2 regions of the Bacillus sp. FAU18 genome follow, and region 2 is predicted to be linked to the other one. Evidence: a T-box and tRNA genes for the amino acid it is inferred to sense, from the RefSeq annotation. Region 2 holds a T-box; the other holds one or more tRNA genes.
The links. The T-box of region 2 lies ahead of leuS (leucine--tRNA ligase). A T-box ahead of a tRNA ligase gene usually reads a tRNA of that ligase, here a tRNA-Leu.
Positions count from the first base shown of each region.

Region 1: it has a tRNA-Leu gene. The T-box ahead of leuS (leucine--tRNA ligase) is inferred to sense a tRNA for this amino acid. The anticodon was not compared.

Region 1 is NZ_JBVYHZ010000004.1:92,509-104,688, forward strand. Features, by position in the region: rRNA gene AC0OMU_RS11490 (23S ribosomal RNA) at 1-2,125, shown strand, start outside; rRNA gene rrf (5S ribosomal RNA) at 2,180-2,295, shown strand; tRNA gene AC0OMU_RS11500 (tRNA-Val) at 2,318-2,393, shown strand; tRNA gene AC0OMU_RS11505 (tRNA-Thr) at 2,398-2,473, shown strand; tRNA gene AC0OMU_RS11510 (tRNA-Lys) at 2,510-2,585, shown strand; tRNA gene AC0OMU_RS11515 (tRNA-Leu) at 2,592-2,674, shown strand; tRNA gene AC0OMU_RS11520 (tRNA-Gly) at 2,715-2,789, shown strand; tRNA gene AC0OMU_RS11525 (tRNA-Leu) at 2,804-2,889, shown strand; tRNA gene AC0OMU_RS11530 (tRNA-Arg) at 2,899-2,975, shown strand; tRNA gene AC0OMU_RS11535 (tRNA-Pro) at 3,003-3,079, shown strand; tRNA gene AC0OMU_RS11540 (tRNA-Ala) at 3,087-3,162, shown strand; rRNA gene AC0OMU_RS11545 (16S ribosomal RNA) at 3,333-4,882, shown strand; rRNA gene AC0OMU_RS11550 (23S ribosomal RNA) at 5,053-7,980, shown strand; rRNA gene rrf (5S ribosomal RNA) at 8,035-8,150, shown strand; gene ctsR (transcriptional regulator CtsR) at 8,391-8,855, shown strand; gene mcsA (protein-arginine kinase activator protein McsA) at 8,869-9,426, shown strand; gene AC0OMU_RS11570 (protein arginine kinase) at 9,426-10,517, shown strand; gene clpC (ATP-dependent protease ATP-binding subunit ClpC) at 10,514-12,180, shown strand, end outside.
Region 2 is NZ_JBVYHZ010000004.1:910,079-922,258, reverse strand. Features, by position in the region: gene bceB (bacitracin ABC transporter permease BceB) at 1-945, shown strand, start outside; partial or broken gene AC0OMU_RS15760 (LMBR1 domain-containing protein) at 982-1,727, opposite strand; gene AC0OMU_RS15755 (MDR family MFS transporter) at 1,916-3,109, shown strand; gene ytvA (YtvA family blue-light photoreceptor) at 3,346-4,131, opposite strand; gene AC0OMU_RS15745 (DUF4257 domain-containing protein) at 4,536-4,871, shown strand; T-box leader at 4,974-5,188, shown strand; gene leuS (leucine--tRNA ligase) at 5,296-7,710, shown strand; gene AC0OMU_RS15735 (rhodanese-like domain-containing protein) at 7,826-8,137, shown strand; gene melA (alpha-galactosidase MelA) at 8,159-9,457, opposite strand; gene AC0OMU_RS15725 (carbohydrate ABC transporter permease) at 9,477-10,307, opposite strand; gene AC0OMU_RS15720 (carbohydrate ABC transporter permease) at 10,304-11,215, opposite strand; gene AC0OMU_RS15715 (ABC transporter substrate-binding protein) at 11,208-12,180, opposite strand, start outside.

The DNA.
Region 1 (12,180 bases), 820 kb from region 2:
GGGGATGAGGTGTGGGTAGGGGTGAAATGCCAATCGAACCTGGAGATAGCTGGTTCTCTCCGAAATAGCTTTAGGGCTAGCCTCAAGGTAAGAGTCTTGGAGGTAGAGCACTGATTGGACTAGGGGCCCCTACCGGGTTACCGAATTCAGTCAAACTCCGAATGCCAATGACTTATCCTTGGGAGTCAGACTGCGAGTGATAAGATCCGTAGTCGAAAGGGAAACAGCCCAGACCGCCAGCTAAGGTCCCAAAGTATACGTTAAGTGGAAAAGGATGTGGAGTTGCTTAGACAACCAGGATGTTGGCTTAGAAGCAGCCACCATTTAAAGAGTGCGTAATAGCTCACTGGTCGAGTGACTCTGCGCCGAAAATGTACCGGGGCTAAACGTATCACCGAAGCTGCGGACTGTTCTTCGAACAGTGGTAGGAGAGCGTTCTAAGGGCTGTGAAGCCAGACCGGAAGGACTGGTGGAGCGCTTAGAAGTGAGAATGCCGGTATGAGTAGCGAAAGAGGGGTGAGAATCCCCTCCACCGAATGCCTAAGGTTTCCTGAGGAAGGCTCGTCCGCTCAGGGTTAGTCGGGACCTAAGCCGAGGCCGAAAGGCGTAGGCGATGGACAACAGGTTGATATTCCTGTACCACCTCCTCACCATTTGAGCAATGGGGGGACGCAGGAGGATAGGGTAAGCGCGGTATTGGATATCCGCGTCCAAGCAGTTAGGCTGGGAAATAGGCAAATCCGTTTCCCATAAGGCTGAGCTGTGATGGCGAGCGAAATATAGTAGCGAAGTTCCTGATTCCACACTGCCAAGAAAAGCCTCTAGCGAGGTGAGAGGTGCCCGTACCGCAAACCGACACAGGTAGGCGAGGAGAGAATCCTAAGGTGATCGAGAGAACTCTCGTTAAGGAACTCGGCAAAATGACCCCGTAACTTCGGGAGAAGGGGTGCTCTGTTAGGGTGCAAGCCCGAGAGAGCCGCAGTGAATAGGCCCAGGCGACTGTTTAGCAAAAACACAGGTCTCTGCGAAGCCGTAAGGCGAAGTATAGGGGCTGACGCCTGCCCGGTGCTGGAAGGTTAAGAGGAGCGCTTAGCGTAAGCGAAGGTGCGAATTGAAGCCCCAGTAAACGGCGGCCGTAACTATAACGGTCCTAAGGTAGCGAAATTCCTTGTCGGGTAAGTTCCGACCCGCACGAAAGGCGCAACGATCTGGGCACTGTCTCAACGAGAGACTCGGTGAAATTATAGTACCTGTGAAGATGCAGGTTACCCGCGACAGGACGGAAAGACCCCGTGGAGCTTTACTGCAGCCTGATATTGAATGTTGGTACAGCTTGTACAGGATAGGTAGGAGCCTTGGAAACCGGAGCGCCAGCTTCGGTGGAGGCATCGGTGGGATACTACCCTGGCTGTATTGACCTTCTAACCCGCCGCCCTTATCGGGCGGGGAGACAGTGTCAGGTGGGCAGTTTGACTGGGGCGGTCGCCTCCTAAAAGGTAACGGAGGCGCCCAAAGGTTCCCTCAGAATGGTTGGAAATCATTCGCAGAGTGTAAAGGCACAAGGGAGCTTGACTGCGAGACCTACAAGTCGAGCAGGGACGAAAGTCGGGCTTAGTGATCCGGTGGTTCCGCATGGAAGGGCCATCGCTCAACGGATAAAAGCTACCCCGGGGATAACAGGCTTATCTCCCCCAAGAGTCCACATCGACGGGGAGGTTTGGCACCTCGATGTCGGCTCATCGCATCCTGGGGCTGTAGTCGGTCCCAAGGGTTGGGCTGTTCGCCCATTAAAGCGGTACGCGAGCTGGGTTCAGAACGTCGTGAGACAGTTCGGTCCCTATCCGTCGCGGGCGCAGGAAATTTGAGAGGAGCTGTCCTTAGTACGAGAGGACCGGGATGGACGCACCGCTGGTGTACCAGTTGTTCTGCCAAGGGCATCGCTGGGTAGCTATGTGCGGACGGGATAAGTGCTGAAAGCATCTAAGCATGAAGCCCCCCTCAAGATGAGATTTCCCATTCCGCAAGGAAGTAAGATCCCTGAAAGATGATCAGGTTGATAGGTCTGAGGTGGAAGTGTGGCGACACATGGAGCTGACAGATACTAATCGATCGAGGACTTAACCATATTTTGAATGATGTCACACCTGTTATCTAGTTTTGAGAGAACACTCTCAATTTGTTTGGTGGCGATAGCGAAGAGGTCACACCCGTTCCCATACCGAACACGGAAGTTAAGCTCTTCAGCGCCGATGGTAGTCGGGGGTTTCCCCCTGTGAGAGTAGGACGCCGCCAAGCAATTGCACGTTAGTGCAATTATGGAGGATTAGCTCAGCTGGGAGAGCATCTGCCTTACAAGCAGAGGGTCGGCGGTTCGAGCCCGTCATCCTCCACCATTATGCCGGTGTAGCTCAATTGGTAGAGCAACTGACTTGTAATCAGTAGGTTGGGGGTTCAAGTCCTCTTGCCGGCACCACTTTTATATGATATAATACTCAAGTCTCTTGTAGAAGAGCCATTAGCTCAGTTGGTAGAGCATCTGACTTTTAATCAGAGGGTCGAAGGTTCGAGTCCTTCATGGCTCACCATTTTACGCGGGTGTGGCGGAATTGGCAGACGCGCTAGACTTAGGATCTAGTGTCTTTATGACGTGGGGGTTCAAGTCCCTTCACCCGCATTATATAGGATAACAGTTAGAAAAACTGGACATCCTGTCTGCGGAAGTAGTTCAGTGGTAGAACACCACCTTGCCAAGGTGGGGGTCGCGGGTTCGAATCCCGTCTTCCGCTCCAACTATACCATCCACGCCGGGGTGGTGGAATTGGCAGACACACAGGACTTAAAATCCTGCGGTAGGTGACTACCGTGCCGGTTCAAGTCCGGCCCTCGGCATTATGTTTTGCGCCCGTAGCTCAATTGGATAGAGCGTTTGACTACGGATCAAAAGGTTAGGGGTTCGACTCCTCTCGGGCGCGCCATATCTTTTAATAGAATAGATGGGAAATCGGGAAGTAGCTCAGCTTGGTAGAGCACATGGTTTGGGACCATGGGGTCGCAGGTTCGAATCCTGTCTTCCCGACCATTTTTATGGGGCCTTAGCTCAGCTGGGAGAGCGCCTGCTTTGCACGCAGGAGGTCAGCGGTTCGATCCCGCTAGGCTCCACCAAAAGTTTTTTAAAAAAGTTGTTGACTTTGAAGAAGTGATATTGTATACTAACAAAGTTGCTTTAACAAAGCGGACAAAAAATGATCTTTGAAAACTAAACAAGACAAAACGTACCTGTTAATTCAGTTTTTAAAAATCGCACAGCGATGTGCGTAGTCAGTCAAACTACTTTATCGGAGAGTTTGATCCTGGCTCAGGACGAACGCTGGCGGCGTGCCTAATACATGCAAGTCGAGCGGACAGATGGGAGCTTGCTCCCTGATGTTAGCGGCGGACGGGTGAGTAACACGTGGGTAACCTGCCTGTAAGACTGGGATAACTCCGGGAAACCGGGGCTAATACCGGATGGTTGTTTGAACCGCATGGTTCAAACATAAAAGGTGGCTTCGGCTACCACTTACAGATGGACCCGCGGCGCATTAGCTAGTTGGTGAGGTAATGGCTCACCAAGGCTACGATGCGTAGCCGACCTGAGAGGGTGATCGGCCACACTGGGACTGAGACACGGCCCAGACTCCTACGGGAGGCAGCAGTAGGGAATCTTCCGCAATGGACGAAAGTCTGACGGAGCAACGCCGCGTGAGTGATGAAGGTTTTCGGATCGTAAAGCTCTGTTGTTAGGGAAGAACAAGTACCGTTCAAATAGGGCGGTACCTTGACGGTACCTAACCAGAAAGCCACGGCTAACTACGTGCCAGCAGCCGCGGTAATACGTAGGTGGCAAGCGTTGTCCGGAATTATTGGGCGTAAAGGGCTCGCAGGCGGTTTCTTAAGTCTGATGTGAAAGCCCCCGGCTCAACCGGGGAGGGTCATTGGAAACTGGGGAACTTGAGTGCAGAAGAGGAGAGTGGAATTCCACGTGTAGCGGTGAAATGCGTAGAGATGTGGAGGAACACCAGTGGCGAAGGCGACTCTCTGGTCTGTAACTGACGCTGAGGAGCGAAAGCGTGGGGAGCGAACAGGATTAGATACCCTGGTAGTCCACGCCGTAAACGATGAGTGCTAAGTGTTAGGGGGTTTCCGCCCCTTAGTGCTGCAGCTAACGCATTAAGCACTCCGCCTGGGGAGTACGGTCGCAAGACTGAAACTCAAAGGAATTGACGGGGGCCCGCACAAGCGGTGGAGCATGTGGTTTAATTCGAAGCAACGCGAAGAACCTTACCAGGTCTTGACATCCTCTGACAATCCTAGAGATAGGACGTCCCCTTCGGGGGCAGAGTGACAGGTGGTGCATGGTTGTCGTCAGCTCGTGTCGTGAGATGTTGGGTTAAGTCCCGCAACGAGCGCAACCCTTGATCTTAGTTGCCAGCATTCAGTTGGGCACTCTAAGGTGACTGCCGGTGACAAACCGGAGGAAGGTGGGGATGACGTCAAATCATCATGCCCCTTATGACCTGGGCTACACACGTGCTACAATGGACAGAACAAAGGGCAGCGAAACCGCGAGGTTAAGCCAATCCCACAAATCTGTTCTCAGTTCGGATCGCAGTCTGCAACTCGACTGCGTGAAGCTGGAATCGCTAGTAATCGCGGATCAGCATGCCGCGGTGAATACGTTCCCGGGCCTTGTACACACCGCCCGTCACACCACGAGAGTTTGTAACACCCGAAGTCGGTGAGGTAACCTTTTAGGAGCCAGCCGCCGAAGGTGGGACAGATGATTGGGGTGAAGTCGTAACAAGGTAGCCGTATCGGAAGGTGCGGCTGGATCACCTCCTTTCTAAGGATATTATACGGAATATAAGACCTTGGGTCTTATAAACAGAACGTTCCCTGTCTTGTTTAGTTTTGAAGGATCATTCCTTCGAAACGTGTTCTTTGAAAACTAGATAACAGTAGACATCACATTCAATTAGTAACACAAGATATCACATAGTGATTCTTTTTAACGGTTAAGTTAGAAAGGGCGCACGGTGGATGCCTTGGCACTAGGAGCCGATGAAGGACGGGACGAACACCGATATGCTTCGGGGAGCTGTAAGCAAGCTTTGATCCGGAGATTTCCGAATGGGGAAACCCACCACTCGTAATGGAGTGGTATCCATATCTGAATTCATAGGATATGAGAAGGCAGACCCGGGGAACTGAAACATCTAAGTACCCGGAGGAAGAGAAAGCAAATGCGATTCCCTGAGTAGCGGCGAGCGAAACGGGATTAGCCCAAACCAAGAGGCTTGCCTCTTGGGGTTGTAGGACACTCTGTACGGAGTTACAAAAGAACGAGGTAGATGAAGAGGTCTGGAAAGGCCCGCCATAGGAGGTAACAGCCCTGTAGTCAAAACTTCGTTCTCTCCTGAGTGGATCCTGAGTACGGCGGAACACGTGAAATTCCGTCGGAATCCGGGAGGACCATCTCCCAAGGCTAAATACTCCCTAGTGACCGATAGTGAACCAGTACCGTGAGGGAAAGGTGAAAAGCACCCCGGAAGGGGAGTGAAAGAGATCCTGAAACCGTGTGCCTACAAGTAGTCAGAGCCCGTTAACGGGTGATGGCGTGCCTTTTGTAGAATGAACCGGCGAGTTACGATCCCGTGCAAGGTTAAGCAGAAGATGCGGAGCCGCAGCGAAAGCGAGTCTGAATAGGGCGCATGAGTACGTGGTCGTAGACCCGAAACCAGGTGATCTACCCATGTCCAGGGTGAAGTTCAGGTAACACTGAATGGAGGCCCGAACCCACGCACGTTGAAAAGTGCGGGGATGAGGTGTGGGTAGGGGTGAAATGCCAATCGAACCTGGAGATAGCTGGTTCTCTCCGAAATAGCTTTAGGGCTAGCCTCAAGGTAAGAGTCTTGGAGGTAGAGCACTGATTGGACTAGGGGCCCCTACCGGGTTACCGAATTCAGTCAAACTCCGAATGCCAATGACTTATCCTTGGGAGTCAGACTGCGAGTGATAAGATCCGTAGTCGAAAGGGAAACAGCCCAGACCGCCAGCTAAGGTCCCAAAGTATACGTTAAGTGGAAAAGGATGTGGAGTTGCTTAGACAACCAGGATGTTGGCTTAGAAGCAGCCACCATTTAAAGAGTGCGTAATAGCTCACTGGTCGAGTGACTCTGCGCCGAAAATGTACCGGGGCTAAACGTATCACCGAAGCTGCGGACTGTTCTTCGAACAGTGGTAGGAGAGCGTTCTAAGGGCTGTGAAGCCAGACCGGAAGGACTGGTGGAGCGCTTAGAAGTGAGAATGCCGGTATGAGTAGCGAAAGAGGGGTGAGAATCCCCTCCACCGAATGCCTAAGGTTTCCTGAGGAAGGCTCGTCCGCTCAGGGTTAGTCGGGACCTAAGCCGAGGCCGAAAGGCGTAGGCGATGGACAACAGGTTGATATTCCTGTACCACCTCCTCACCATTTGAGCAATGGGGGGACGCAGGAGGATAGGGTAAGCGCGGTATTGGATATCCGCGTCCAAGCAGTTAGGCTGGGAAATAGGCAAATCCGTTTCCCATAAGGCTGAGCTGTGATGGCGAGCGAAATATAGTAGCGAAGTTCCTGATTCCACACTGCCAAGAAAAGCCTCTAGCGAGGTGAGAGGTGCCCGTACCGCAAACCGACACAGGTAGGCGAGGAGAGAATCCTAAGGTGATCGAGAGAACTCTCGTTAAGGAACTCGGCAAAATGACCCCGTAACTTCGGGAGAAGGGGTGCTCTGTTAGGGTGCAAGCCCGAGAGAGCCGCAGTGAATAGGCCCAGGCGACTGTTTAGCAAAAACACAGGTCTCTGCGAAGCCGTAAGGCGAAGTATAGGGGCTGACGCCTGCCCGGTGCTGGAAGGTTAAGAGGAGCGCTTAGCGTAAGCGAAGGTGCGAATTGAAGCCCCAGTAAACGGCGGCCGTAACTATAACGGTCCTAAGGTAGCGAAATTCCTTGTCGGGTAAGTTCCGACCCGCACGAAAGGCGCAACGATCTGGGCACTGTCTCAACGAGAGACTCGGTGAAATTATAGTACCTGTGAAGATGCAGGTTACCCGCGACAGGACGGAAAGACCCCGTGGAGCTTTACTGCAGCCTGATATTGAATGTTGGTACAGCTTGTACAGGATAGGTAGGAGCCTTGGAAACCGGAGCGCCAGCTTCGGTGGAGGCATCGGTGGGATACTACCCTGGCTGTATTGACCTTCTAACCCGCCGCCCTTATCGGGCGGGGAGACAGTGTCAGGTGGGCAGTTTGACTGGGGCGGTCGCCTCCTAAAAGGTAACGGAGGCGCCCAAAGGTTCCCTCAGAATGGTTGGAAATCATTCGCAGAGTGTAAAGGCACAAGGGAGCTTGACTGCGAGACCTACAAGTCGAGCAGGGACGAAAGTCGGGCTTAGTGATCCGGTGGTTCCGCATGGAAGGGCCATCGCTCAACGGATAAAAGCTACCCCGGGGATAACAGGCTTATCTCCCCCAAGAGTCCACATCGACGGGGAGGTTTGGCACCTCGATGTCGGCTCATCGCATCCTGGGGCTGTAGTCGGTCCCAAGGGTTGGGCTGTTCGCCCATTAAAGCGGTACGCGAGCTGGGTTCAGAACGTCGTGAGACAGTTCGGTCCCTATCCGTCGCGGGCGCAGGAAATTTGAGAGGAGCTGTCCTTAGTACGAGAGGACCGGGATGGACGCACCGCTGGTGTACCAGTTGTTCTGCCAAGGGCATCGCTGGGTAGCTATGTGCGGACGGGATAAGTGCTGAAAGCATCTAAGCATGAAGCCCCCCTCAAGATGAGATTTCCCATTCCGCAAGGAAGTAAGATCCCTGAAAGATGATCAGGTTGATAGGTCTGAGGTGGAAGTGTGGCGACACATGGAGCTGACAGATACTAATCGATCGAGGACTTAACCATATTTTGAATGATGTCACACCTGTTATCTAGTTTTGAGAGAACACTCTCAATTTGTTTGGTGGCGATAGCGAAGAGGTCACACCCGTTCCCATACCGAACACGGAAGTTAAGCTCTTCAGCGCCGATGGTAGTCGGGGGTTTCCCCCTGTGAGAGTAGGACGCCGCCAAGCAAGCTTAAACCCAGCTCATTGAGCTGGGTTTTTTGTATTTTGGTTTATTGGTATCATAAAATTCCACTTAACTGTATAATATAATAACTTTATACCGAATTTTAAATCAGCAATCAGGTTTTGTGGACCGGGAAAATGGAAATAATAAAGGATAGAGCGAGAAAGTTGAAAATTCTCGAGAAACGGCTTATAGTAAGATTAAAGTCAAATATAGTCAAAGTCAGTAAAGGAGGGGGTTGAGTGGGACATAATATTTCTGACATCATTGAACAATATTTAAAACGAGTGTTAGATCAAAATGGCAAGGAAATTTTAGAGATTAAACGAAGTGAAATTGCAGATAAATTTCAATGCGTTCCTTCCCAAATAAATTATGTCATCAACACCAGATTTACAAGCGAAAGAGGATATATTGTTGAGAGCAAACGCGGGGGCGGCGGTTACATCAGAATCATTAAAATTAAAATGAACAATGAAGTTGTCCTGATCAATAATATTATTTCTCAAATTAATACCCATTTGTCTCAAGCAGCCTCTGATGACATTATTTTAAGGCTATTAGAAGACAAGGTAATTTCAGAAAGAGAAGCAAAAATGATGGTCAGCGTAATGGACCGCTCAGTTTTACACATTGACTTGCCTGAACGTGATGAATTAAGAGCGAGAATGATGAAGGCAATGCTGACTTCTTTAAAATTAAAATAAGCGGGTGAAAAGATTGATTTGTCAAGAGTGCCACGAGAGACCAGCCACTTTTCACTTTACAAAGGTTGTTAACGGAGAAAAAATAGAAGTTCATATTTGTGAACAATGTGCCAAAGAAAATAGTGATTCATATGGTATAAGTGCAAATCAGGGTTTCTCTATTCATAATTTACTTTCGGGTTTACTGAACATGGATTCTTCATTTCAAAATGCAGGAACTCAAATGTTCAGTCACTCGGAGCAAATATCTGCTTGTCCGAAATGCGGAATGACTTTTCAGCAATTCAGAAAAATTGGCCGTTTTGGATGTTCTGAATGTTACAAAACATTTCATAGCAACATTACACCAATCCTACGTAAAGTGCACAGCGGAAACACTGTGCATGCAGGTAAGATACCGAAACGAATAGGCGGCAATCTTCATGTCAGACGGCAGATTGATATGCTAAAAAAGGAATTAGAATCCTTAATCCATCAAGAAGAATTTGAAAATGCAGCTCATGTAAGAGATCAAATTCGTTCATTAGAACAATCACTCAAAAGTACAGATAGTGAGGAGGAACAGGAGTAATGTCGCTAAAGCATTTTATTCAGGACGCACTAAGCAGTTGGATGAAGCAGAAAGGACCTGAAAGTGACATTGTACTCAGCAGCCGCATACGTTTAGCAAGGAACTTTGAGCATATTCGGTTCCCTACGCGGTATTCCAATGAAGAAGCCTCATCCATCATACAGCAATTTGAAGATCAGTTTTCAGAGCAAGAAATTCCCGGAATCGGCAAATTTGTTTTGATTAGAATGAATGATGCACAGCCTTTAGAGAAGCGTGTACTTGTTGAAAAACATCTAATCAGTCCGAATCTGACAGAGTCTCCTTTTGGCGGCTGTTTGCTTTCTGAAAATGAGGAAGTAAGCGTCATGCTAAATGAAGAGGACCATATTAGAATTCAGTGTCTTTTCCCTGGATTTCAGCTTTTAGAAGCAATGAAAGCCGCAAACCAGGTCGACGACTGGATCGAAGAAAAAGTTGATTATGCATTCAATGAGCAAAGAGGATACTTAACCAGCTGTCCTACAAACGTAGGTACAGGTTTAAGGGCTTCGGTCATGATGCATCTGCCGGCACTAGTTTTAACTAGGCAAATAAATCGAATTATACCGGCAATTAATCAATTAGGCTTAGTTGTTAGAGGAATTTATGGGGAAGGCAGCGAAGCAGTAGGGAATATCTTTCAAATTTCAAATCAGATCACGCTTGGTAAGTCAGAGCAGGATATTGTAGAGGATCTTAACAGTGTTGCTGCTCAGTTGATTGAACAAGAACGATCTGCCCGAGAAGCGATTTATCAAACTTCTAAAATCGAACTTGAGGATCGGGTATATCGGTCTTATGGGGTCTTGTCTAATTGCCGGATGATAGAATCGAAAGAAACTGCAAAGTGCCTTTCAGATGTTCGGTTAGGCATAGACCTAGGCATTATAAAAGGACTTTCAAGCAACATACTTAACGAACTTATGATTTTGACGCAGCCAGGATTTTTACAGCAATACTCGGGAGGCGCTTTGCGTCCGAACGAAAGGGACATTCGAAGAGCGGCTCTCATCAGAGAACGGCTTCACTTAGAAATGAATGGGAAAAGACAGGAGGATGAATCGATATGATGTTTGGAAGATTTACAGAACGAGCTCAAAAAGTACTGGCGCTAGCACAGGAAGAAGCACTTCGGTTAGGTCATAATAACATTGGCACTGAGCATATTTTATTAGGACTGGTAAGAGAAGGAGAGGGCATTGCTGCTAAAGCTCTTCAAGCGCTTGGACTCGGTTCAGATAAAATTCAGAAAGAAGTAGAAAGTTTGATCGGGCGCGGGCAGGAAATGTCTCAAACGATTCATTATACTCCTAGAGCTAAAAAAGTCATTGAGCTTTCAATGGATGAAGCAAGAAAACTCGGTCATTCTTATGTTGGAACAGAACATATTCTTCTTGGTCTGATTCGTGAAGGAGAAGGTGTTGCTGCGAGAGTTCTGAATAATCTCGGTGTCAGCTTAAATAAAGCAAGACAGCAGGTGCTCCAGCTTCTAGGAAGTAATGAAACAGGATCATCAGCGGCAGGAACAAACAGCAATGCGAATACGCCTACGCTTGACAGCTTGGCAAGAGACTTAACTGCTATTGCGAAGGAAGACAGTCTTGACCCTGTAATCGGCAGAAGCAAGGAGATCCAGCGTGTCATTGAAGTGTTAAGCCGCAGAACGAAAAACAACCCTGTTCTCATAGGGGAACCAGGTGTAGGTAAAACGGCTATCGCAGAAGGTTTGGCACAGCAAATTATCAATAATGAAGTACCCGAAATTTTGCGTGATAAACGTGTGATGACATTAGACATGGGAACAGTTGTTGCCGGCACAAAATACCGTGGAGAATTTGAGGATCGCCTGAAGAAGGTCATGGATGAAATTCGCCAGGCAGGAAATATCATTCTATTCATCGATGAGCTCCATACACTAATCGGGGCAGGCGGAGCAGAAGGTGCTATTGATGCATCTAATATTTTAAAACCATCACTTGCTCGCGGCGAACTCCAATGTATTGGTGCAACGACTCTTGATGAGTACCGTAAATATATTGAAAAAGATGCAGCACTGGAACGCCGTTTTCAGCCGATTCAGGTTGATCAGCCATCTGTAGATGAAAGTATTCAAATTTTACAAGGTCTGCGTGACAGATACGAAGCCCACCACCGCGTTTCTATCACTGATGATGCCATTGAAGCTGCGGTTAAGCTTTCTGACAGATATATTTCTGACCGCTTCCTTCCGGATAAAGCAATTGACTTGATCGATGAAGCAGGTTCAAAGGTGAGACTGCGCTCATTTACAACGCCTCCTAACTTAAAAGAGCTTGAGCAGAAGCTTGATGAGGTTCGTAAAGAGAAGGATGCGGCAGTGCAAAGCCAAGAGTTTGAAAAAGCTGCTTCCTTGCGTGATACTGAACAACGCCTGCGCGAGCAAGTAGAGGATACGAAGAAATCATGGAAAGAGAAGCAAGGGCAGGAAAACTCAGAGGTTACTGTGGATGATATTGCGATGGTTGTATCCAGCTGGACCGGTGTGCCTGTATCTAAAATCGCCCAAACTGAAACTGATAAGCTTCTCAATATGGAAAACATTCTTCATTCCCGCGTCATCGGCCAGGATGAGGCAGTTGTAGCTGTTGCAAAAGCCGTCAGACGTGCGAGAGCAGGGTTGAAAGATCCTAAACGCCCAATCGGCTCATTCATTTTCTTAGGCCCTACAGGTGTAGGTAAAACAGAGCTTGCACG
Region 2 (12,180 bases):
AATGAGAAAGATGCCAAGTTATTTGAAAACAGATTGAGGGAAAGCAACATCTCGTTTGTAAAAAAGGCAACACCTGTCCTGCAAGCAAATGTTGACATTGCAAATATTATGGATGGAACTCCGAAAGAGATGCAGGGCGACCCCAGCAATATGCAGCTTGCTGTTGTTAGCGACAAAGATGTAAAAGGAGTCGATGTGGCGGCTGGAGAAGCCGTTTTCTCAGGATACACCGACTTGCTGCAAAAAATAATGGTTTTCAAGGACTCTGGTGTTATTAAAGTAAAAAGCAAACATGAGACGCAGCCATTAAAATATAAAGGATTAAGAGAAGAGTTTCTTGTATCCTACACGTTTACAAGCGGGGGCATGCCCGCTGTCATTGTGGATGACAGCCTGTTTAAACAGCTGAACAAGGATAAGGACCCCCGCATTCAGCTGGCGCAATCTACATTTATCGGCGTCAATGTGAAACATGACGATCAAATGGAAAAAGCAAATGAGCTTTTTCAACAGGTGAACAAGAAAAACGAGCATTTATCAAGACTGGATACAAGCGCTGCGCAAAAATCACTGTTTGGTATTGTGATGTTCATCGTCGGCTTCTTAGGGTTAACGTTCCTGATTACATCAGGTTGTATCCTTTATTTTAAACAAATGGGTGAAAGTGAAGATGAAAAACCGAGCTATACGATTTTAAGAAAACTCGGTTTTACGCAGGGCGACCTGATAAAGGGGATACGCATCAAACAAATGTACAACTTCGGCATTCCGCTTGTTGTCGGCCTCTTCCACAGTTACTTTGCCGTCCAATCCGGCTGGTTCTTATTCGGATCAGAGGTATGGGCGCCTATGATTATGGTGATGGTGTTATATACTGCGCTCTACTCCATTTTTGGTTTTCTGTCAGTTCTTTATTATAAGAAGGTCATTAAATCGTCGTTGTGAAACAGAAAAAGCTCCAGACATTCTGGAGCTTTTTGTTTATCGTTTAGGCGCCCGATAACCGGCGGCTTCAGCTTCTTCAACTGAGCAAAACATTTCAGCCGGATCGGTTGTCCTGTCATAGTATGTACTGCCTGGCGTGTGGTAGATGCCGTTTTTGCTTCCTTTGATATTACAGCCTTCTGCTTTGTCAGCTGTTTTGGTTTCATCACTTTTACTCGTATTGTTTGAAGAACTTCCAGTGTCTTCATGAGAACTGGCGGTTTGGCTTTCCGTCTCTTTTAATTGATTTTCAAGTTTTGTTTTATCTTGTCGGAGTGTTTCGTTTTCAGCCTTTGCCGTTTTTGCATCTTCTTTGAGCTGCTTTTGATTTTCTTGAAGCTCTTTAATTTCAGCTTTTAATGATTTCTGAGTCTTTTTTAGATCGCTATTTTCGTTTTTAAGCTTCTCAAGCTTGTCGTGATCTTCTTTGTTGTCTTTTAATTTCTTTGCTTCAGAGCTGACAGATTTATATTCTTTCTCAAGTTCTTCGTGCTCTTTTGTGAGGTTTTATATTCGGCGTTTAGCGCTGAATATTTTTTCTCGGCATTTGCTGCGGCAGTGTCAGGTTCTGCCAATGCTGCCCCGGTAAAGAGCAGCACAAGGCCTCCAATGAAAAGCGGCCAAAAAAGTCTCTTGGAGAAACGTTTTTCCTTTTTCAGTACATATCTGACAAGGTGATATAATCCATAGCCCAGTGAAATGAGACATGCCAGAAAACCTAAGAATGCTAATACCATTTCCATAATATGACCCCTTTTTCTATTTATTTTACATTTTTCAAACAATATTTGTTAGATTTTTTCACGCTCATCAGTTGAAAAATGTGAGAGAGACAGATAGAATGAATGTGCTATGATAACTGGATTCGTACGGAGCCGTTTTAGGTTTCGTTTTTTTCATGAGCTTTTTTAGGTAAGAAAGGGGGATGAGTATGCCGCGTGCTCTTAAAATTTTAGTCATTGGAATGTTTATCAATGTGACGGGTGCTTCTTTTTTATGGCCGCTGAATACGATTTATATCCATAATCATTTAGGAAAGTCGTTAACAGTAGCCGGACTTGTCCTGATGCTGAATTCCGGCGCAAGTGTGGCTGGTAATTTATGCGGAGGTTTTTTGTTTGATAAAATCGGTGGTTTTAAATCGATTATGCTTGGGATAGCCATTACGTTAGCAAGCCTGATGGGTCTTGTCTTTTTTCATGATTGGCCAGCCTATATTGTGCTGCTGACGATTGTGGGCTTTGGCTCCGGTGTTGTTTTTCCGGCCAGCTACGCAATGGCGGGATCGGTATGGCCTGAAGGGGGAAGGAAGGCATTTAATGCGATATATGTCGCGCAAAACGCGGGTGTGGCCGTCGGTTCAGCACTTGGCGGTGTCGTGGCGTCTTTCTCGTTTTCATATGTATTTTTGGCGAATGCCGCGCTGTATCTGGTCTTTTTCTTTATTGTATATTTCGGATTTCGAAATATTCAGACGGGAGATGCGTCCCAAACGTCTGTGCTTGATTACGATGCTGTGAACAGCAAAGCAAAATTTGCCGCACTGATCATTTTAAGCGGAGGCTATGTACTCGGATGGCTGGCTTATTCTCAATGGTCAACCACAATTGCTTCGTACACACAAAGCATTGGAATATCTCTTTCCTTATACAGCGTGCTATGGACAGTTAACGGAATTCTCATTGTGCTCGGCCAGCCGCTCGTCAGTTTTGTGGTGAAAAAATGGGCCGAGTCGCTAAAAGCGCAAATGGTCATCGGCTTTATCATTTTTATTGTGTCTTTCAGCATGCTGCTGACTGCAAAGCAATTTCCGATGTTTCTCGCTGCGATGGTGATCCTGACGATCGGAGAAATGCTTGTTTGGCCTGCTGTGCCGACAATTGCCAATCAGCTTGCCCCTAAAGGGAAAGAAGGCTTTTATCAAGGCTTTGTCAACAGTGCGGCGACAGGCGGCAGAATGATTGGTCCCCTGTTCGGAGGAGTGCTTGTCGATCATTACGGCATTAAGGCCCTTGTTTTATCTCTGTTGGTATTGCTGCTGATCAGTATTGCCACAACGCTTCTATATGACAAACGGCTAAAATCAGCTAAAGAAACAAATAAGCAGGCATCAATTTCTTCATAATAAAAGATCCCGCCGAATGAGCGGGATCTTTCAGCGTGTCGACAAACCCTCGCATTCGTTGTCAGGCCTGCGCTTCGGTGCTCACGAATTAGAACATTCGCTCCGCTCCTATGCTCGTCCTTCCTAGACTTCAAGGGTTTTCAATCACGCTGAAAAGATGACAAAATCCTAAAATGAAAACCATTTTAGGATTTTGTCAACAATCTGAAAGATCCCGCCGGATGAGCGGGATCTTTTTACATAATCGGAAGCACTTTAACGGCATCCTTTACATTTGAATATGTTTTCAGCGACGAAAAATTGGCATCCAGTTTATTCATTTTCATGGCCAATTCAGGCTTAATGCCAGTAATGATTAATTCGGTTCCGGTCAATTTCAGCAAATGGCTCAGCTTGAAAATTTGGTCGGCCGTTTGTTCGTTCACTTGGGCCAATCCGGATAAATCAATGATCAAATAATCATCTTTGGATGTTGATAAGATATTCGTCAATGTGCAAACAATGGAATTAAATCGCTCCTCTGTCAGGTTTCCGACTAGCGGAAGAGCTGAAATGCCATTGCGAATCGGGACAATAGGAGTTGAAAGTGCAGTAATTTCCGTGAGGGAATCCTCGAGAAGCTTTTCATACTCTTTTTGCTTGGTGATGTCTTTCTGAATTCCGACAAAATACGTTTTATCCTCTATAACCATTGGATCAATATTTAATTCATTCCAGAACATCGTTCCGTCTTTTTTGTAGTTTTGAATCTGAACGGTGACCGGTTCTTTATTTTGTAAAGCGGTTCTGATGTTCTCCACTTCTGCAGGATCTGTGTGTTTCCCCTGTAAGAAGCGGCAGTTCTTTCCTAAAATTTCCTCGGTCTCGTAGCCGGTCATTTGAACAAAGCCTTGATTTACGTAGACAATAGGATTATCTTCAAGTGCGGGATCTGTAATTACCACACCGACTCGCACGTGATCAAGCGCTTTTTTGATGACTTCCAGCTGTCCTGGTATCCCAAATGATTGAAAACTAGCCATATAAATCCCCCTTAGGCCGTCAGCTTGCTATGCGAAAGCCTGATATTCCCCTTTTTAAAAATGAATTCTACAGTAACCGTAGCACAACACATGTTCTGATTCAAGCAAGTGCAGTTTGTTGTTTGTCATTAGGGCTTGTCCTCGTATACACTAAAAATAAGAACAGAATTTGAACATATGAACGGAAAGGTTTTCTACATGCTAAATAGGTGACTAGGTAAATGTCACTGGGTGAAAAATGAATCCAATGCATCAAGCTTACCGATCATGTGTTCACATATAATGGAAGAAACAAGCTTTTTACAGATTTGCCGGTATGTAGATATCGAAAATCATCGGAATCGTTTAAGGGGGCTGGATGGCCTGAAGTCGCTTTACGAAATAAGGGCTTTAGGAAGGTGATGATGAAGATGCTGCATCAGGTACTTATTGCTTGTGTAATTGGAGGAATCATGGGGATTCTCGGTCATGTGAAAAAGAGAGGCAGACTGGAGAAGCCCAGAATGACGAAGCGGTTTATCTACCTTGGATTTTTGGAAGATTGGTTTATCGGAATGACAGCTTCCATTTTACTTGTATTATCCGCTGACCCCGATTCAGGAATTCAACTTGTCATCTTATCCATTATCTCAGGCTACGGCGGTGAAGCTGTTCTCAGAAGTTTTGACTTTGTGAGAGAACTGAACAGCGGCGGCGAGCCGGCCGAGTCCAAACGTCAAACTAAAACTCCACCCGAATAATTGTCCTCAATCTTCGCCCGTTCAGGGTACATTCCCATTGTATACAAACCTGCTTGCACTTATGAACAGAATTCTATAAAATACAGTTAGATTACGGTTGCGATAAGAACAATGAAGAGGAGCAGTAAGAAACAGATATTGTTGCAGAGAGTTGACGGCTGGTGAAAGTCAATCAAGTTTGTTTCCGAACTCACCTCAGAGTTGCAGCGGTGAAAAGCCGCTGACGCATAACTGCGTTAAAAGTATCAAGTGAGTGCGGCGTATGCCGCGCTAACGAGGGTGGTACCGCGGGAAAACGAAAGTCTCTCGTCCCTTTTAGGGATGAGGGAGTTTTTTTTAGTTTGGGAATATTCTGAATAATCCTCTCCTTCCCGTCAATACTTGAACCATACACGCCGTATTCAATCAGAAGGAGGTTTTTACTTTGAGTTTTCAGCACAAAGAGATAGAAAAGAAATGGCAAACATATTGGCTTGAAAACAAGACATTTGCCACTCTTGATAATAATGAAAAACAAAAATTTTACGCGCTGGACATGTTTCCTTATCCGTCTGGAGCTGGGTTGCACGTCGGCCATCCTGAAGGATACACAGCTACGGATATTCTGTCCCGCATGAAGCGCATGCAGGGCTATGATGTCCTTCATCCAATGGGCTGGGACGCATTCGGCCTGCCAGCTGAACAATACGCGCTTGACACAGGGAACGACCCCGCTGTGTTTACGAAGCAGAATATTGATAACTTCCGCCGCCAAATTCAAGCGCTTGGCTTCTCATATGACTGGGATCGCGAAATCAATACGACTGACCCTGAATACTATAAATGGACGCAATGGATTTTCTTAAAGCTATACGAAAAAGGCCTTGCTTACGTTGACGAAGTGCCTGTAAACTGGTGCCCTGCGCTCGGTACGGTTCTTGCCAACGAAGAAGTCATTGACGGCAAGAGCGAACGCGGCGGCCATCCGGTAGAGAGACGCCCAATGAAGCAGTGGATGCTGAAAATCACCGCTTATGCGGACAGGCTCCTTGAGGACTTGGAAGAGCTTGATTGGCCGGAAAGCATTAAAGATATGCAGCGCAACTGGATCGGCCGTTCGGAAGGCGCTCACGTTCATTTTGCTATAGATGGACATGATGATTCCTTTACGGTGTTTACAACAAGACCAGATACGCTGTTTGGCGCTACATATACTGTCCTTGCCCCGGAACACGCATTGGTGGAAAACATCACAACGGCAGAGCAAAAAGAAGCTGTTGAAGCTTATATCAAAGAAATTCAATCAAAGAGTGACCTAGAACGCACAGATCTTGCGAAAACAAAGACAGGCGTATTCACAGGAGCGTATGCGATCAATCCTGTAAACGGAGAAAAACTGCCGATTTGGATTGCGGATTATGTTCTTGCATCATACGGAACAGGTGCTGTCATGGCAGTTCCTGGCCACGATGAGCGTGATTTTGAATTCGCCAAAACATTCGGCCTTCCGGTGAAGGAAGTCGTAAAAGGCGGGAATGTTGAGGAAGCAGCTTATATTGGCGACGGCGAGCACGTGAACTCTGATTTCCTGAACGGCCTTCACAAACAGGAAGCGATTGAGAAAGTGATCGCTTGGCTGGAAGAAACGAAAAACGGTGAGAAGAAAGTGACGTACCGTCTTCGTGACTGGCTCTTCAGCCGCCAGCGTTATTGGGGCGAGCCGATTCCGGTCATTCATTGGGAAGACGGAACGTCAACAGCTGTCCCTGAAGAGGAGCTGCCGCTGATTTTGCCGAAAACGGATGAAATCAAACCGAGCGGAACGGGCGAATCACCGCTTGCGAACATTAAAGAGTGGGTGGAAGTCACAGACCCTGAGACAGGGAAAAAAGGAAGAAGAGAAACGAATACAATGCCGCAATGGGCGGGAAGCTGCTGGTATTTCTTGCGCTATATTGATCCGCACAATCCGGAGCAGCTGGCATCACCAGAAAAATTGGAAAAATGGCTTCCGGTCGATATGTATATCGGCGGTGCAGAGCATGCCGTGCTTCACCTTCTGTATGCCCGCTTCTGGCATAAGTTCCTTTATGATATCGGCGTAGTGCCGACGAAAGAACCGTTCCAAAAGCTGTACAACCAAGGAATGATTCTCGGCGAAAATAACGAAAAAATGAGTAAATCTAAAGGGAACGTTGTCAACCCTGACGAAATCGTGTCCTCTCACGGTGCTGATACGCTGAGATTGTACGAAATGTTCATGGGACCTCTTGATGCTTCAATCGCCTGGTCTGAATCAGGATTAGACGGTGCGCGCCGTTTCCTTGACCGTGTATGGCGCCTATTTATTGAAGACAGCGGTGAGCTTAATGGCAAAATCGTTGAAGGCGCGGGTGAAACATTGGAGCGCGTCTATCATGAAACGGTTATGAAAGTCACAGACCATTATGAAGGCCTTCGTTTCAACACGGGTATTTCCCAGCTGATGGTCTTTATTAATGAAGCTTATAAAGCATCAGAACTGCCGAAAGAATATATGGAAGGCTTCGTGAAGCTTCTTTCTCCTATCGCGCCACACTTAGCGGAAGAGCTTTGGGAGAAGCTTGGCCATTCCGGCACAATTGCCTACGAAGCTTGGCCTGTATATGATGAAACAAAACTTGTGGATGATGAAGTTGAAATCGTTGTTCAGCTGAACGGAAAAGTAAAAGCGAAATTACAGGTTCCTGCCGATGCAACGAAAGAACAGCTGGAACAGCTTGCTCAAGCAGATGAAAAGGTCAAAGAGCAGCTTGAAGGCAAAACGATTCGGAAAATCATCGCGGTGCCTGGGAAGCTTGTCAATATTGTGGCAAACTAAGCCTAGAAAAAATCCCCTTTGCCAAAAGGGGATTTTTTTCATCAGTCTCAGAATAGCAATCGTTCAGCTGACTTTGATATACTGAACATGATCACTGTGAATAGGAGTGTTTTCTTTGGAAATAAAAGAAATCAGCACAGCCGCTTTGAAAGAAAAAATTGAGGCGGACGAAGAATTATATTTAATTGATGTCAGAGAAGATGAAGAGGTAGCGGAAGGCATGATCCCGCAAGCCGTTCATATTCGCATGGGGGATATTCCTGAAAAAATGGAAACCCTTGATAAAGACAAAGAGTACGTATTTATCTGCCGCTCAGGAATGCGCAGCATGAACGTCTGCAAGTACCTGGATGAGCAAGGCTTTAAAACAGTCAATGTTGAAGGCGGCATGATGGCCTGGGAAGGCGAAACAAAACCAAAAAACTAGGGGAGAGCAGTCCCCTAGTTTTTATTTGTATTCCGGAAGCCAATCGCCGTGTGCTGCAAATAAATCGTCACACATGGAGATGATGTCTTTCATGGAAAGCTCCGCGCTTGTATGCGGATCAAGCATTGCAGCTTGGTAAACCGCTTCTTTTTTTTGTGTGACAGCCGCTTCGATTGTCATCAGCTGTGTATTAATATTCGTCCGGTTTAAGGCTGCAAGCTGCTCAGGCAGTTCTCCGGCGAAGCACGGTGTAATTTTTTTTCTGTCGGCGACGCATGTCACTTCCACAACCGCTTTTGAAGGAAGGTTGGTGATCAGCCCTGTATTCAAGACGTTTCCTCCGAAGGTGAATGGTTCGTTTGTTTCCATTGCCTCTATAATTCTTGAACCATATTCCTTTGAGCGTTCGTGCGTAAGGTTTTTATTATTGACGATATCATCCCGCATTTTCTCCCAATTTTCAATTTGCTTGACGCACCTTCTCGGATATTCGTCGAGCGGGATTTGCAGCTCGCTGATCAGTTCAGGGTAATTCCGTTTAATAAAGTATGGGTGATACTCTGCGTTATGTTCGGACGATTCCGTGACATAATAGCCGAACTTATCCATTAATTCAAACCGCACCATATCATGATGCTTTGTTTTTTGTTTTTCTTTCGCTCTCCTTTTGATTTCTGGATATAAATCTGTGCCGTCTTTTTTGACTTCCAAAAGCCAAGCCATATGATTGATGCCTGCGATGCGTTCCTCAATTCCGTCATGCTCCATTCCGAGAGCTTTAAATAAATCCTTCGTGCACACTTGAACACTGTGGCAGAGCCCGATTGTTTTGATATTGGTATAGCGGAGCATGGCGCCTGTAAGAGTGGCCATTGGATTTGTATAGTTTAAGAACCATGCGTCAGGGCACATTTCCTCCATATCTTTTGCGATATCAAATAAGACCGGGATTGTTCTGAGAGATCTGAATATCCCGCCAATGCCGACTGTATCGGCGATCGTCTGGCGCAGCCCATACCGTTTAGGAATCTCGAAATCGATGACTGTGCTCGGTTTGTATCCTCCAACCTGAATCGCATTGATGACATAGCCTGCGTTTTGCAAGGCGAGTTTTCTGTCATCATAGCTATTGATGGCCACACTTGGGTTATAACGGTCTCTTAGATTTTCGAGCATGAGCTGGGATTCTTGCAGGCGTTTGGGATCAATGTCGTAAAGAGCGAACTCAAATCCATTCAGTGCCTCTGTTAACAGGCAGTCTCCCAAAACATTTTTGGCGAAAATCGTGCTCCCTGCACCGATAAATGTAATCTTCTTCATATTGCTTCCCCCTTTAAAGTTAACCCTTTACCGCTCCGGAAGACAGGCCGGCAATAAAGTATTTTTGCAGCGCCAAAAACAGAACAACCATCGGCAGCATTGCCATCAGTGCCGCTGCGGCAACTAAATGAAGGTTGTTTGCGTTTTCTCCGAAAAAACCTGCCATGGCTACTGTTAATGTCTGAACCTTTTGATCTTGTAAAAAGAAAATGGCAAATTGATAGTCGTTCCAAATAAAGACACAAGAAATAATACAGATGGTCGCAGTGATCGGCTTCAGCAGAGGAAACACAATCATAAAAAAGATTTTCAGCATGCCTGCGCCGTCAATTCTTGCGGCTTCTTCAAGCTCTTTTGGAATGGTCGATCGGATAAAGCCTGAATACAAGAATACGGTTAACGGCATGTAAGCCGCTGTATTAATGAAAATGGCGATTGCGTGTGTATTGACCATTCCGGCGTCCACAACCATTCGATACAAAGGAACCATGGACGTTAACGGAGGGATGATCATAATGGAAATCAGCAAGGCAAAAACGGCTTTATTCAGTTTCGTTTCCCGCCGGGCAAGCGGGTAGGCGGCAAGTGAGCCGAATATAATTAATAACAAGGCAGAAAAACCTGTGATGATCATGGTGTTTATAAAAGAGTTTCCTAGCGAAGCGCGCTCCCACGCCTCTGAAAAATTATGAAAGGAGATGTCGGCTGGAAATATCCATTTCGAACTGTAGTCTCCTTTTGCTTTCAATGAAGTGGTCAGCAGGATATAAAAAGGAATAAAATGCGCACAGGCCACAATGGCTGCAAGAAGCGTAATGATCCGCATGCTTTTTGTACGGGCGGCTCTCATGACATTTCCGTCTCCTTTCTTTTAAAGTACGCAAGCGCGCAAAAGCTGATGATCAAAATGACAAATGCCATAAATATGCCTTGCGTTGCGGCATAGCCGGCATCCTGCCGTTTGAAATACAAATCATACATAAATGTGGACATGGATTGTGACGCATTTCCGGGGCCGCCAGCGGTGAGTGCAATGATGACGTCAAACAGCTTTAAGCCTCCGATAATGTTGATGACCATATTAATGGTAATGGAGGGCATTAACAGCGGCAGCGTGATGGTAAAAAACTGCTGGCCTTGTTTCGCGCCATCCATTTGCGCCGCTTCATAGTAGTCTTTCGGAATGCTTTGCAGACCGGCTAAGTAGACAACCATAGCGATCCCGACATATTGATAGGTGTTAATCATGACAATGATCCATGGATTGAGCGAGGGACTGGCGAGCGCATTAATAGGGCTGATGCCGAAGACCCCGAGCAAATCGTTGAGCGCGCCTCCGTCATAGGAGAAGAAAAAGTACCAAATGTAGCCCATAATGAGCGGGCTGATCATCACCGGCAAATACACAATTGTTCTTGTTACCGCTTTCGTTTTAATGCTTTGATTTAAGAGCAGAGCGTACAGAAGCCCGACCACATTTTGAAAAAAGGTGCTGCCAAGCCCGTAAAGCAGAGTGTTTTTTAAGATATGCCAAGTATCAGGATCAGAAAACAGCCTTTCATATTGCGCGAATCCAACCCATTGGTAAACTTGTGAAAAGCCGTTCCAGTTTGTAAAGGTAATCAATGTGCCTTTCACAAACGGATAAATCATAAAGACCAGAACGGAGAGCAAAGCAGGAATGTACATCCACCAAAGTGAGGACTGTTTTTTTGGCTTAACCTGTTTCACATGAACGTCCCTTGCGATCTCACTCATTGTTTTCAGCTCCCTGTGTTTCCGATTGCTCCCTGAGTCGTTTATATTCTCTTCCCAGCTTCTGCGAAATGTCTTGAGGCGCCAAAATGTCAGCCGCCAGCTCCTGTCCGACCGTGCCCAGGACATCCCACATTCCGTTTGGCAAGTATAAACGGTCGAAGTAAGGCTCGACTTTGACATCTTGATAATGCTCATAATCGTTTGCGTAGAAAATATCAGCTTTCACATTGGTCAGCCCTGAAGGAAGCGATGTGGCTTCAGCCATTTGTTTGGCATTGGCCGGGCGGGCCATAAATGCGATAAATTCTTTTGCCTCTTTTAATTGAGGCGAATCTTTCCATGCTGCAAGGGTGTAGCGTTCACCGCCGATCCATATCGGGTCATCACCGGGATGTATGGCAGGTGTCGGGATAATGCCGACCTCGACGTTAGAGTTGATCTGGGCAACGTCTTGGCCGAGTGTGCCGCCTTGCATTGTAAAGGCGATTTTGTTTTGGGCCATTAATTCAATGAGCTGTGATTTTTTTGCCGTTACGGCGTCGATATTGATCAATTTTTCTTGCTGCATTTGTTTGAGGATTTTTGATAAATAAGTGAATTTACTCCATTGAAAAGTGCCGTTGATAAGCTGTTTTTTTTCATTATGGGCAGGGTCTGTGATGAGAAGAGGTGTAGCGAATTGGTCGTAATATTGAGCGAATGAGCTTTTGTCATAGCCGGCAAACCAGAAGGGAACAATGCTTCCCTTGCTCTTTTCTTTAATCGTTCTCAGTGCTTTGATAAAGTCATCCATGGTTTCCGGCGGAGCAATGCCGTAACGGTCTAAAATATTGCGGTTATACGCCAGACCGTCTTTTGCCTGATTGATCGGATAGGCATACACCTTTCCGCTTTTATTTTTGAGGATGCTGTTTAAATTGGGATCAAGATCTTGAGTCCATTCCATATCCCGGAGATCCGCTGTA